4 regions of the Paenibacillus sp. Leaf72 genome follow, and region 3 is predicted to be linked to each of the others. Evidence: riboswitches for the same ligand, from Rfam matches in the RefSeq annotation. Region 3 holds a riboswitch; each other region holds the start of a gene.
What was found. A riboswitch is a leader RNA that binds a small molecule or an ion and turns the genes downstream of it on or off. The one in region 3 is predicted to bind cyclic di-GMP.

Region 1: another riboswitch for cyclic di-GMP. It lies ahead of ASF12_RS27850 (methyl-accepting chemotaxis protein); the one in region 3 lies ahead of ASF12_RS23760 (condensation domain-containing protein).
Region 2: another riboswitch for cyclic di-GMP. It lies ahead of ASF12_RS32925 (transglutaminase-like domain-containing protein); the one in region 3 lies ahead of ASF12_RS23760 (condensation domain-containing protein).
Region 4: another riboswitch for cyclic di-GMP. It lies ahead of ASF12_RS18175 (glycoside hydrolase family 26 protein); the one in region 3 lies ahead of ASF12_RS23760 (condensation domain-containing protein).

What each region holds. Positions count from the first base shown of each region.
Region 1 is NZ_LMLV01000033.1:111,235-114,817, reverse strand. Features, by position in the region: gene ASF12_RS27870 (phytoene desaturase family protein) at 1-943, shown strand, start outside; tRNA gene ASF12_RS27865 (tRNA-Pro) at 1,080-1,153, opposite strand; tRNA gene ASF12_RS27860 (tRNA-Thr) at 1,163-1,238, opposite strand; gene ASF12_RS27855 (YrzA family protein) at 1,353-1,562, opposite strand; cyclic di-GMP riboswitch class I at 1,727-1,810, shown strand; gene ASF12_RS27850 (methyl-accepting chemotaxis protein) at 1,964-3,583, shown strand, end outside.
Region 2 is NZ_LMLV01000035.1:368,135-371,717, reverse strand. Features, by position in the region: gene ASF12_RS32930 (SdrD B-like domain-containing protein) at 1-836, opposite strand, end outside; gene ASF12_RS32925 (transglutaminase-like domain-containing protein) at 1,120-1,935, opposite strand; cyclic di-GMP riboswitch class I at 1,949-2,033, opposite strand; gene ASF12_RS32915 (hypothetical protein) at 2,393-2,854, opposite strand; gene ASF12_RS32910 (GNAT family N-acetyltransferase) at 3,091-3,583, shown strand, end outside.
Region 3 is NZ_LMLV01000031.1:77,755-81,337, forward strand. Features, by position in the region: gene ASF12_RS23750 (MFS transporter) at 1-675, shown strand, start outside; partial or broken gene ASF12_RS23755 (aldo/keto reductase) at 692-1,035, shown strand; cyclic di-GMP riboswitch class I at 1,576-1,663, shown strand; partial or broken gene ASF12_RS23760 (condensation domain-containing protein) at 1,958-2,524, shown strand; gene ASF12_RS23765 (non-ribosomal peptide synthetase) at 2,586-3,583, shown strand, end outside.
Region 4 is NZ_LMLV01000016.1:7,498-11,080, reverse strand. Features, by position in the region: gene ASF12_RS18175 (glycoside hydrolase family 26 protein) at 333-1,280, opposite strand; cyclic di-GMP riboswitch class I at 1,365-1,453, opposite strand; cyclic di-GMP riboswitch class I at 1,532-1,619, opposite strand; gene ASF12_RS18170 (mannosyltransferase family protein) at 1,708-2,967, opposite strand; gene ASF12_RS18165 (glycosyltransferase family 2 protein) at 2,971-3,583, opposite strand, start outside.

The sequences.
Region 1 (3,583 bases), on a different contig from region 3:
TCCCAACACACTGGCCTTGTTTGGACGTTATGCGACCTATGTCGGATCAGCTCCTGATCGGGCGCCAGCAATCTTCGCGATGCTGCCGCATGTCGAGACAGAGCTTGGCGTTTTTGGTGTTCGAGGCGGCACCTACAGCATCGTTGAAGGTCTGCGCCAGCTTGCGGAGGAAATGGGGGCGGAAATACGCACCTCGGTGCGTGTGCAGCGCATTGCTGCAAAAGGCGGCGGCGTAAGCGGAGTAGAGACGGAATGCGGTTTTGTGCCAGCCGATCTGGTGCTCGCGAACGGAGATGTGCTGTCCGTATGCCGCGATTTGCTCGGCGAGCAGCTGCGGCCTGCCATGACGAATCGCCATATTTCAACTTACGAGCCTTCTCTGTCCGGCTTTGTCACTCTTGCAGGCATACGCAGACGTTACGATAAGCTGCTGCATCATACTGTATTTTATCCGGAAAGGTATGGGGAGGAATTTTCGGCGATTTTCGCGCGCCGCGAGGCTCCTGCCGATCCTGCGATTTATGTATGCTGTTCCGCCTATATGGAACAGGAACTGGCGCCGGAAGGAGGCAGCAACCTGTTTATTTTGGCGAATGCCCCGTATACGTCGGACGCTTGGAGCTGGGAGCGGGAGGCGGAGCGCTATCAGGGCCGTCTGTTGAAGCAGCTGGCTGCCTATGGCTTGGAGGGACTGGATCGGGAAGCAGAGCAGCTTGCTTTGTATACACCGGAGGATTTGGAGCGGGATACGTCGGCATTTCGCGGCGCCATCTATGGCATTTCCTCGAATTCAGCAAAGCAGACGTTTTTGCGGCCGTCCAATCGTGCGGATTTGCGCGGACTATGGTTTGCGGGCGGAACGACCCATCCCGGCGGGGGAACGCCGATGGTTGCCATGTCAGGGCTGCTCACCGCAGAGGCGATGATTCGGCAGCATCATTAATGAATCTATTGGGGCAAAAGAAAAGCCGCGCTTAGCGGGGGCAGCAAAACTTCCAGCTAAGCGCGGTTTATTTTTAATGAAAAAAATAAAAAACCCTTCTAAGTTAGAGGGCCTGCTTGAAACAACTTATAAAATATCGGGACGACACGATTTGAACATGCGACCCCCTGGTCCCAAACCAGGTGCTCTACCAAGCTGAGCTACGTCCCGGGAAAAAAATGGTGCCGTCGAGAGGACTTGAACCCCCAACCTACTGATTACAAGTCAGTTGCTCTACCAATTGAGCTACAACGGCGCGGTTATGTATCGGACACAAGATGTATTATGCCACAGAACTTTAGGAGGATGCAATACCTTTTTTAAATTTTTTTGAAAAAAATTCGGGCAGCGTTCAAATGCCCGAATTGGCCTATTTTTTAACTTTAAAATGAACGACTGCGCTGTACAGCATTTTCCCGCGATCGGGATGAAACACCGCATGATGACTAATCGCATGAACTTGTAATAGCAGTGCTTTATTCGCTTCAATTTGCTGGTCAATGTGCTTTTCGAGCGTACGTAAGTCAAAAGCCTCAAAAAATTCGATTTTATCCTCAATTAAATCTAGTCGAAAATCCATCTTGTCCCCCCTAAAATCTCATTAATAGCTAGCATTCGCTAATATTATAACGTTGTTAGGCACTAGTTTCAAAGTATCATGTCAGATAATCTCGCTTTTTATAATTTACAAAAAGGTTTTCCTAAATTATACTTTAAAAGTGTCGAAATAAATAGAAAATTACATACTGAAAAAGGCAAACTTATTGAAAGATAGGGGCGCAAAGTTATGGGCCTAAGGTATTGAACTATGGCAGCCAAACCACCGGTACAGGACTATAGGCTGATTCAGCTGTTCAATTCGTCGCGGTGATTGGATAGCTTTTGTTTTTTCAGTGTAATAGGAGAGATGGAGAGAAAATGATGATTAACCGATTGAGAGAGGCAAAATGGTTAAAATGGACATCAAGGATTTCTGATTTCTTGAAGAAACAAAAGGTTACAACGAAGCTGTTGTTTATCACTTCATTAATCACCTTGTTCAACGTCGTCGCTGGCGGGTGGATTTTTATGCAAAATGCTTCGGTTAGAAGTGCAGTGAAAGCTTCAAATGAGCTTCAGGAGGCCAAAAAAGAATATCAAGGGATATCGGATTCGATGCTGCGCACGCTGCTTTCGATGATTGATGCCGTAGAAAACGGCAGCACCGGCGACGATGGAATCAACTTGGCACTTAAGTCGATGCCCGAGCGGGTAGAAAAATTGAAGGTTACACTAGCGTACCTGGATGAAAAATATCCTCACGGGGATAACGGCACCGCCTATTCGAACCAAGGCAATGTGTTTGGCCTTGCACTGGAGCAGCTTAATAAAGAAAACGGCAATCACAGCCTGCTAACCATTGAAGACCGCTCCGCCAAGGTCAAACAGCTTGTCAGTACATATACGATTGTTCTCAGCTTTGCGAATGAAACGGTAGAAAATTGGCTCGAAGTGGATACGGTCGCTACACAGGAGACATTAAATAAAAGTATTGCAGCTGCCAATACGATTATTATCATCAATATTGTTTTGCTGGCAGTACTGCCGTTCCTCATGTCGTATTCGTTAAGCCGGAATGTAAAAAAAGGCATCGTTGGTTTAATGAAGCGTATTACCGCTTATCAAAATAACGATTTCACCTATGATGAGAAGCTGGATCGCCAAGATGAATTTGGTCAAATTGACCGCTCGCTGGCGCAAATGGGAAGTGAGCTTCGTGACACCCTTCGTTCGACTATGGATGTAAGCACGGTTGTTCTGCAAGCCTCGCGCAATATGGGCGATATGATTGTTCGCAATCAGAACGCTTCCGAGCAGGTGAAGGAAGAGATTGGCAACGGCAAAACGATTTTGATGACCCAGTATGATGATGCAACTTCGATCTCGGCCGTAACGGAGCAAATATCGGCAAGCTCGCAGCAAATTGCGGCTTCAACCGAATATATTAATCGCGACATGAAAGAAATGAGAGAGTCATCGCGTATAGGCTCCACCGATATGAAGGGCGTTGTGCAGATGGTGAATCAGACGGTGCAGCAATTTGCCCGAGTTACCGAGTCCTTCGACCAAATCAATGAGCGCTACAATAATGTAACGAAGTTTTTGGGCGGCATTCAGGATTTGAACACACAGACGAATTTATTGTCGCTGAATGCTTCGATTGAATCGGCGCGTGCAGGCGAGCATGGCAGAGGCTTTGCTGTAGTAGCGGAGGAAATTCGCAAGCTGTCGAGCCAGACCGATATCATTTCCAAAGATATTACGAAGGAGCTTAAGCTTATTCAGAACGATTTTGCCGACAGCAGCCAAAGCTTGAGCAGCTTCTCGGAAGTGATAGAAACGACGAAGCAGGCATCGGTGACGGCTAGCGAAATGTTTAATGGTCTGGAAAATCAAAGCAGTGTATTGTCCGAGCAAATGGGCGAAATTTCGGTCGGCATTGATGAAATTACAAAAGGCATTACCGATATTGTTGGCTCAGTAGACAAGCTGCTGCAAACCTCCTCCGAGGTAAATGGCAAAATGGAGCAGATGAGCGGTATGTCCGAAGATCAATTCGAG
Region 2 (3,583 bases), on a different contig from region 3:
ACCGATACTTTCGCTTCGAAAGATTGTCCGGAAGCAAGCTCAATATTCGACCAAGTGATCGTGCGAGCTGTTGAATCATAGACACCGCCTTCTGTTGAGCTCACATATACAGCATCTGGCGGCAGTGTATCGACTAACGTCGCATTTTTCAAGCTGCCAGGGTTATCATTGCCGGCTTCGCCTTTAATGCCTACCGTATACTCAACCGCTCCGCCAATAATCGGAACTGTGCTGCCAAATCCAGTAGCTTGGCTTTTATAAGCCCACCACTTGTCGTAGGTCGAAGCAGTTGGCGTCGCCGTCGGTGTTGCTGTAGGCGTCGGTGTAGCTACCGGATTCGGGTCCGCGTTAATCGTTACATTCGCCGATGCCGTTGTACTTTCCGCTGAATCAACGAGTGTAATCGTCGCCGTATTCGTCGTAGGCACAACCGAGCTTGAGCCAGTCGGCTTCGCTTTCACGGGAATTTCCAGCTTCACCGAAGTACCGGAAGGCAATGGATGTGCATTGACGGTTAGAGTTTGGCCATTTTTCGTATCCCAGCCTCCATCCTCCCAGCCATCTACAATTTCAAATTGTGCCGGTACTGTATCAACAATCGTTACATTCTTACCGACATGAGTCGCTCCATCTGCCTGATACAAGATCGTATACTTGAAGGTATCTCCTACATTAACAGTGCTCACACTGGCTGTCTTTGTAAAAGTCAGCCCTGTAATCGGTCCTGCTGCCTGTACCGGTGCTGCGAATGGCTGTAATGCAGCTTGCAGCAGCAAAACGAGCAGCATGATCCAGGAAATCTTGTGCCTGATCGCTCTCTGTCTACTTGCGGGCATCTCATCAATCCTCTCTTTTTCTCTATCTCCTCTAGTTTCTCTCTTGTTGTGAATACCGATAATGCCTAGTACAAAAACATTACCTTACAAATACCACGTCATTTTCCATCCTCTTCCTCCTTGTATTCAAATAAGAAAATTATATCCAGCCCAACTGTACAAAAACTTTACAAGCCTCCCCTTTATCCGTCAGCTAAATAACTGCAAAAAAGCTTCGTCCATCCGATGAAGGATAGACGAAGCTTCTGTGTGTACCTATTGAGTTATATGTGTTTATTTCCGTTTAATAAACTTTAGCAGCCGTATAACGCGAGCTGTCTTTAATCATTTTGCCCGCTTTCTTGCTGTTCTTCAGGCCAGCATCAAGCGTCGTATCGATCGTGATCCATTTGCCGTCCAAATATACTTCATTCCAGGCGTGATAATTTGATACATCAGACGCTTTGCCCGTCACCATCTTGGCCGGAATGTCCAAGCTGCGAAGCATGCCTGCCATTAATGCAGCGTAGCCGTAGCAAATATCTTTCTGCGAACTAAAGGTACGATCGATTTGAGGCAAATAATCGTTGGTCACCTTAGCCGCAAGCTGATGATCGTAAGAAATATTCGCTACAATATAATTGTAAACCGCCGTTACCTTCTCGGTATCCGTCTTTGCTCCCTTAGTCAGTTCCAATGCTTTCTTAACCGCTTTGCTGTTGCTGCTCCAATCAATATTTTGAATGGAGTTCAAATAGACGAGGCTGCTGTCACTCAAATTCAAGGTAACTTTGCCTGTATGAACTGCTCTATATTTTTTGGTACCACTTACGTTTTCCAATAATGAAATCGTATAATCTCCATTGCCCAGTTGAAGCGCAAACCATTCTTCTGTCTGGTTTGTCCGGAGCGCATACGTATAATTTTTGCCGTCTTTGGCTACAACCAGCCTTGTATCTACGCCTGACTTGACCTCATAACGAATGCCGATGCTTCCTTTATCCACATTGGATTCGTCGAGCCAGCTTGTCCCAGCTGCCGCTGCCACTTGAGCAGTTGCTTGAGGGAACACGGACAGAATCAACGCCAGCAAAATCATAACCGTTAAACTTTTGCGCATAAAAAAAACTCCCTTCGGTGGCTAGGCTGCCATCTAATAATAGAGAAGGCCCTTTAGCTTTGCGTCCCTGCCTTTCGACAGGTTTGCCGTTATCGTGTAAAGTTTTGTAAGTGGTGTTAGGTAGAAAAACTACCTTATATTAAACTATGATTATCTCTAGTATATACCCATTATTTGCAATAAACAATACGTTAAATCTTTTTTATTTCCAGGCTGAGGCTTGTATTTTCTGGTTTTTCTTCATCCATCTCCGCTTTAACCGTTTCATAAAAGGCTCTTCCTTCCGCTCTTTAAGCATGCCCTTTACGTCTCTAAGCAGGAGCATATACCGCATTTCATCTTCGTGCTTCAAGCTTTGAAATTCTTTCAAATGTTCTGCGCCCATCTCGCTTCAACTCCATCATGCGTTTTATCAATCCTATGTCGGTTGATAAAATTCCGATACCCGAAACAGCGTTTAGCTGCTTTTGACCGTGTAAAACTTTTGGAATCTCCAAAACTTCCTTGGTCCTGTCGACAAATAAAGCCACGCAAAAAAATCACGAATACCATCATCTACGATTCCCTCATTGTACCGATAAAGCTGACGCTGGTAGTTCAGGCGGCATATTTCCACCCCGTCCCACCAAAAAGAAAACGTGTTCCGCTTATCATCATGCTCCAGAGTAATCATAAATTTCCCTTCCGAAAGCTGAAAATACTGCTTGTCATAAAAAAACAAAGGCCCCTCAGAAGTAGCTGTAATGCCAATAAAATGACCTCTATGATGGGTATAAAAGCCACGAACGATGGTGTAATCGGTCATTTGATTCAAATTCAGCTGTCGTAGGTGCTGGGCTCCCTCGCTTATACAGCAAGCCAGCTCAGGATAGCGAAAATGGCGAATGACATTCATTTGCCGCTTCTCGGTTATCATCATCTTCTTCAACCATTCCTTTGGACATGCTATTTTTTTGAAAATGAAGCTCGTAAAGCTTGTCCGTCTCCATTTTCACCTACTCCTCCATTATAAATAGGGCAACTCTACAATTTCTCGACAAAATCTCTGTTTAATCTCGCAAAACTTACAAAATAATAGGCCGCATAGAATATTGAATTTTTATTCCTTCAACAGTATGATAATTCAAAGGAATACTCAGAAAGGACTGCAGCCCTTTGGAAGAACAAAAACTTTGGACTAGAAGCGACGGATTTACAATTAGCACAAATAAAGCTTATTTGGATATTGAAACGATTTATAAATTTCTAAACGAGGAATCTTATTGGGCAAACGGAATTGACAAAGAACTTGTACAAGCAGCCATTGAACACTCCATTTTGTGCTACGGCATTTATCAGGGGAATCCGCTTAAGGAACAAGCGAAGCTAGTTGGTTTTGCGCGAGTTGTCACCGACCTTGTCCGCTTTTCCTGGTTAGGGGATGTATTTGTTATACCCGAGTTTCGAGGTATAGGACTTAGCAAGTGGCTATTAGAAACCATATTGGAGCACCCCAAACTAAAAGGAACAAGCTTTAATCTAGGTACAAAAGATGCTCAGACTTTATATGCCAAGTATGGTTTTAAGCCTCTCGAGCAAGTAGAAAGAAGAATGGCACGGCCATTGGATTGGAGAGCTATTTATGAGGGCTATGGTTTAAAAAGTCAAT
Region 3 (3,583 bases):
GAGAACCAGTCGTACAGCGCTTTGTTTTTAATCGCCGTCGTCCTCTCTGCGATAGCGCTGCTCCTGACGTTAGGAGCAAAAATGCCCTTCCAGCCCAAAACGGGCGTAAGAAAAATAGAATTGTTCGAAAAATCGGTTTTGCCGATTGCGGCATCCGTCTTTTTTCTGTTTATCGCGTATGGGGGCATTACAACATTTGTTCCGCTGTTCGCTAAGTCGATTCAGGTCAATTCCGGCGCATTCTTTCTGGCCTTTGCTGCATCACTGGCACTCAGTCGTCCCATTTCGGGAAAACTTTCGGATCGATACGGAGAGATTTCTGTTATCGTACCAGCCCTTGTCATTACGATTGGCGCCTTGATTGTGCTCAGCATGTCGACCGGCTTAGTCGGTGTGCTTGTTGCGGCGATTTTATATGGCATCGGGTTTGGCTCCGCGCAGCCGGCCCTTCAAGCGGCAACGATACGTCTGGCCCATCCAGAGCGAATCGGAGTTGCCAACGCCTCGATATCGACCGCTAATGATCTTGGCATCGGGCTCGGTGCGATCGTGCTAGGCTGGGTTTCCCAGTACATGAGCTATCAGGCGTTATTCACGGTCAGCGCTTTGTCCGTTGCAATTTCCTTGCTGCTGTTCACTTTATTTGTAAAACGTTTGTTGAAAAATAATGAATAAATGGAGGAACAATCAAATGGAATATGTGAAACTCGAAAATACGGGCTTGGAAGTATCCCGAATTTGTCTGGGCTGTATGGGCTTCGGAGTAGCCGTGCAAGGAGGGCATCAATGGATTATTAATGAAGCAGACAGTCGTCCCGTTATTAAAAAAGCACTAGAGCTTGGTATCAATTTTTTTGATACAGCTAATGTATATTCAGCCGGATCAAGTGAGGCGGTTATTGGACCTGCTTTAAAGGAATATGCAAATCGGGATGAAATCGTGCCGGCTACTAAGTTGAATGGGCGCACGCAGGTCCAAACGGTGCCGGACTTTCTCGAAAGGCCATTATGAGCGAGATTGATAAAAGCCTGAAACTCTTCAGAAAGAACCTGTAACCTCACCTATTGTTGGTGCTACAAAAATATCGCATATTGAGGATGCTGCAGCTGCTCTTTCCATAAAGCTGACACCTGAAGAAATAGCCCAGAAAGATGATCTTGAAAAGAATAAGCGGATCAATGGCTGGACGCCCATTATCTTGTGAATACATATGCCGAACCTTTTAGACAATAAAGGAAAAATCGATACCACAGAAACGCGGTGATGCGTTAAACTGAATGCTTATAAAGATGGCTGTCGAGACCTTCTCGACAGCCTGATGCCGCCTAAATGGCGGCTTTTTTGTTTTAAAATTTTCATAGCGTTACGTATCAAGGAAGATAAATCTGCGCAGGATTATTTCGTTCTAGTCTATCCAAGTTTCGTCTCCTCCCATAGACTTTCATTCTCTTCATATTAATAGGACCCCTCTCCCAAAAACTTTTTGTCGAATGAAAATATAAAAAAATGTAAAAAACGTAACTATTTGATGAACGGATTGTTTATAGATTAGGAATGGAATAAAACAAACATAAAATGGATAAAGGCATACCTATGGAAACATAGGGACGCAAAGCCATGGCCTAAAGCATCAGACGATGCTACGGTTGACAGGTTGCTGGAAAATGGGAGCAGACTGTCCAAAATCCGGGCAGTTTTTTATTTATCAAAACAAGTTATTGGGGGTAATTTGATGAAACGTTTTTATTATCCATTAACACATGCGCAAAAACGAATTTGGTATACCGAGCAGTTTTACCTCGGAACGAGTATTGCCAATTTGAGCGGTTTTCTCAAGCTTAGATCGCATGAGGGAATGGATTGCAGCAGGAAGGGAACAAAACCGTTGTCCAGCAAAATGGCAAACCAGCCGATTCAGTAGTCAAGCTGGAGGTGATTATGCCGGTAGCTGTAGCTATTAACGTATCACGAACGGTAGGCTGGTTTACCTCCCAATATCCGGTTGTGCTCGACATGAGCTATACGGACGATTTAGCCTATCAAATAAAACGGGTGAAAGAAGATTTGCGCCATATTCCCAATAAGGGAATCGGTTATGGCCTGCTGCGATATTTGGCAGCTGATGAGCATAAAGCAGGGCTCACCTTCTCATTCAAACCGGAAATCAGCTTCAACTATTTGGGGCAATTCGACAGCGAGGTGCAAACAGACTTGCTTTCACCATCCGTATACGATATGGGCGCGCAAACAAGCCCGGAATCTGAAGCGCTGTATGCGCTCAGCTTAAGCGGTATGGTAAGAGGCGAACGCCTCGTTGTGTCTTGCGCCTACAATAAAAAGCAATATTTGCGAGCTACGATAGATCAGCTGATGGATCGCTTCCACCATCATTTGCTTGTATTAATTCAGCATTGTACAGCCAAGACAGACAGAGATTTCACACCTAGCGACTTTACGGCGAGCGAATTGCAGCTCGAAGAGGTCGGAGATATTTTTGACATGCTGGCAGAGAAGTTTGGCTAAGAGAATGAATTAGCGCGCAGTTTAACTTGCTGCGGAATGGATAGAAGGAGGCCAAGCACAGGTGAACGGGATTACTTTTCAGAAGGAGCAAGTACAAGATATATATTTTTTATCGCCTATGCAGGAGGGCATGCTGTTTCACACGCTTCTGCACCCCGGACAGAGCTATTATATGGAACAGCTGGCCATTTCGGTGAAAGGCTCTTTTCGCAAAGAGTTGCTGGAACAAAGCATGAACGTGTTGATGGATCGGTACGATATTTTTCGTACCGTATTCCTGCACGAGAAAATCAACCGGCCGGTTCAAGTTGTATTCAAGCAGCGAGCGTTCCGCGTTCAGGAAATTGATCTATGTGATCAGCCGCGTGAGGAGCAGCAGCGACAGCTTGCTGCCTTCAAGCAGCAGGATAAAATGCTGGTATTTGATCTGTCCAAAGATATTTTAATGCGGACGACCGTTTTTAAGACAGCTGAGGACACGTATGAATGGATATGGAGCTATCACCACATCATGCTGGACGGCTGGTGCTTTGGTATTATTGTAAAGGAGCTGTTTCAGATATACAGCGCCTTGCTGAATCATAAGCCATACGAGCTGCCCGTCTCGAAACCATATAAGGAATATATCAACTGGCTTGGCAAGCAGGATAAGGAGGCTTCGCTTGTCTTTTGGTCGAGCTATTTAGCTGAATTTGAAGGGCAGGAGTCTTTCGCCGAGCAGCGCAGCAGACGCCATAAGGAAGGCTATTCGTCAGGCGAGCTTCATTTTAAGCTTGGAGAGGAAGACAGTGAGGCTTTCTCTAGATTGGCAAGAGAGCAGCAGGTTACGTTAAGCACGGCGATTCAAGCCGTTTGGGCTATACTGCTTAGCCGTTATCAGCGCAGCAGCGATGTGTTGTTTGGAGCAGTTGTATCGGGTCGTCCCGCTGAGATTAGCGGTGTGGAGAGTATGGTGGGCCTGTTTATCAACGTAATCCCAACCCGTGTCCAGATCGTACCGGATATGACCTTCAAGCAATTAGTATCGGAAATGCAGAGACTTTCAGTGCAAACCGAAGC
Region 4 (3,583 bases), on a different contig from region 3:
CCATTCCTTTTCTGACTAATCTACAACATGGATTGACTATACTGTCTAATTTCGCTGTCGATATTTGTTAAATCGGCCGGAAATATGATATTTTTGGCGGCTAAGGCTCAAATTCAAAGTTATCTTATCACAATCCTTGCCCCTTTAAAAGTTAATTTTTCTTCTTAACATTGTAATCTTATTGGCAAAAGTGTAGAAAAAAAGCGAAAAAACTCTAATTTTACGCGGTTTACGCGAAATTAGAGTTTTCTCAGAATACCTATTTAGTATTATATCAGCCAGTGTTTGATAGAGTTGAGACCAGGACTTGACGACTAGCCCCGTCTAATCTTTTAAAGCGTTTTTTGCAGCGTTTGGTAAGCGCTCAGGCTATCAGCCGACGAATCGATATGCCAGTCCAGCTCTTTGTTCTCGTTGAACCAGATCAAGCCTTTAATTTGGCTGTACGCTGGCGATTGCACTTGATTCATCGCATCAATAACCCATTCGTTTTTGCTGCCGCCGCTTTCTGTTGTGCCAGTTTCAGCGATAATGATCGGCTTGCTCGAAATGCTTGTCAGCGCTTGGTACGAAGCGTAGAATACGTCGTTAAAGCTTCTCCACGAGCTCCACGATTCTTTCGTTCCAAAGTTGTAGCCATCGATCGAAAGCAGGTCTACGTAAGCATCGCCTGGGTACATAGCTGTAAACGATGCGTTTTTGCCAACATTTTCAGCGTTTACGTTGTACATGAATTTCACATTCGTTGCGCCTTGCTCTCTGAAAATCGTAACGACACGTTGGAATGCCGCTTTGTAAGTCTCGTTTGTGTTAACTGTGCTGTCGCCAACGCCCCAGCCGTACCAGTTGCCATTGCCTTCGTGGAAAATGCGAAGCCAAATTTCAGGGTTTTTGTTAGCTGCTTGCCAGTTAACCAGTTGTTTTGCCGTTTGTTTCAGGTAAGCGTCTACTACGCCTCTATTAATATCAGCAGTCGAATATTCTTTGTAATTTTTATTTTTAAACTCAAGGGTAAGTAGGTTAATCGAACCATTATTATTTACATAGTCCATAAAGCCCTTCCATTCATTAATCCCTTGGTTCGAGTTGACAAAAGTATGTACAACATCTTGGTGTCCACCGATTAGTTGCTCGTAGGCAGCGATGTTGTTCAAGCTTTGGTTCGGCCAAGTGCCGATCCATGCTCCGTTGTAAAAGTTGGTTTGCGCGCTAGCAGGGAGTGCCCAGAGTAATGTCGAAGCGAGCATAAGGAGTGTAAGAGCGAATTTTGTAGTTTTCATAGTAAGTTCCTCCCCCGAGCGAATGATGGTCGTGGTCCGAAGAACACGCCGCACCTTCATCAGGCAAAGGAGGCTATGTCGGGCTTCGGCAGCTGGCGAGCATATCCTGTTTAAGGATGAAGCCCCTATAGCTTTGCGCACATCAGGTTTCCCTGAGTTTGCCTTTTCGTGTAAGCAATAAAAAAAAGATAGTCCCTGCTCCCGAAAGAACAAAGTCTACCTTGATTAATAAAGGAAGAATCGATGTTGAATTCGGTAGCTGGCGAGCATATTCCGTTAGGAATGAAGCCCCTGTAGCTTTGCGCACATCAGGTTTCCCTGAGTTTGCCTTTTCGTTAAACGATCTAGGTATAAAGTACGAGCTAAAGTAATATGGTGCTATTGTACACCTTAAGCGCAAATTTCGTCAATTTATTTTTTCATAAATTTATACAACGAAAAAATATCCATTAAAGTAGCAAATCGCATACACAATATGAAGCAGGAAAAACATCATGAAATAAAACATTTGCAGCGCCTTATTATTTTTCAGCACATCCGCAAAATAAATGTAGAAGGGGAACGCCACCATGACATAACGTGGAATGCTCTGCAAAAATTCGGCGCTGGCGAACGGAATGAGCATAAGCAGCAATCCATAGGCAAAAAACAGCCATTCATGAGCATTACGGCGAATATCTTTCCAGCGCATAATAAGAAAGGCAGCAAAAATGACGAGGACGGCATTCGCGATAATAAAGGCAAGCAGGCCATTTTCCCAGCCGCCATTTCCTGAGAAATAAGGCTTTTGGATAAAATGAATATAGTTCGAGAACGGAGCAACCGTCTTGCGATACCAGTTGATGCTTTGCTCGGTAATCGGAGCCAGCATATCGCCAGTAAGCCATTTCATGTACAACAGATAACCGGCTAGCGGCAGCGCCGAAATGATTGCATAGCCTAAATACTTCGTGTCCTTCCACTTGAAACGGTACAGCCTGTGTTCGATCAACAGCGTACCCACAACGAAAAACAAGTTGACGAAGCCCAAATTGCGCGTCACAGCGGACAAGCCCCCGAACAGAAACGCGAGAAAATATCGTTTTTGCATCGCATAATAGACGGTCATTAGCGACAGCATGAGGAACAGGCTCTCTGTATAAGGCACGGCATAGAAGATGGCGGTCGGAAAAATGAGCAGCAGCAGCACCGCGACTTGAGCGTGCTCCTGTTTCAGTCCTCTTTTTAAACAAATGCCATAAAAATAAAAAAGTGATACGAGCAAAAACAAATTCGATAAAACCGATCCCACGACTGTCGCATCGTATTTAGAAATAGACTCCACCAAAAAGACTAACAAAGGGTATAAAGGGAAAAACACCCAATTTGCACTAGGATGCGATTCGTTGATGTTATACGTATCATAGCCATTTTCGGCAATTCCCAAGTACCATACGCTGTCAAATTTCCTTAGATCCTCGAAGCTCGGCTTCTTCAGCTGTGAAATATCCGTCTGGATCGAGAGCTGGCTCGATGTGAAATCATGCCCCTGCACGACCGTATAGTCCGGCGGAATTTGATAGTTCGGAAACAGATTCATGCCGAGAAAGCCTGCAAAATAAAGCAATATTCTCGTAATGACAAACAAGGAGAGCAGGAAGATCAAAACTTGCGTATTCGATTTTGCTTTAAGCAGCAGCGATTCCATTCGTCACCTCGTCTCTTGTAATTGCTGCGATTTCGTTTCCGCTGGCACAACGTTATGCAGCACGGTTTCCACGAAGTATTTCGGGCGTTTCTTCGTTTCAATGTAAATTTTGCCGATATATTCGCCAATTAGTCCAATGCACAGCAGCTGAATGCCGCCAATGAACCAAATCGAAAGAATCATCGAGCTCCAGCCGGATACCGTGTTTCCCTGCAAATGCCTGACGAATACATAAAGGGCGAACACGAGGCTCATGACCGACATAAAAAAGCCGACAACCGACACTGCGCGGATAGGAGATACGCTAAAGGAGGTAATGCCCTCCCATGCGAAGATAAGCATTTTTTTCAACGGGTATTTCGATTCGCCGGCGGTTCGCTCCAGACGATCGTAGTACACACTGTCGGATTTGAAGCCGATGGTAGGAATAATGCCACGCAGGAATAGATTGACCTCCTGGTACTCCTCCAGCTTATCAACGATCTTCTTGCTCATCATCCGGTAATCCGCATGATTATAAACGACGTTTACACCAAGCTTAATCATTAGTTTGTAGAAAAATTGCGCGCTGAACTTTTTGAACATCGTATCGGTCGTTCGTTTGTTCCGCACGCCG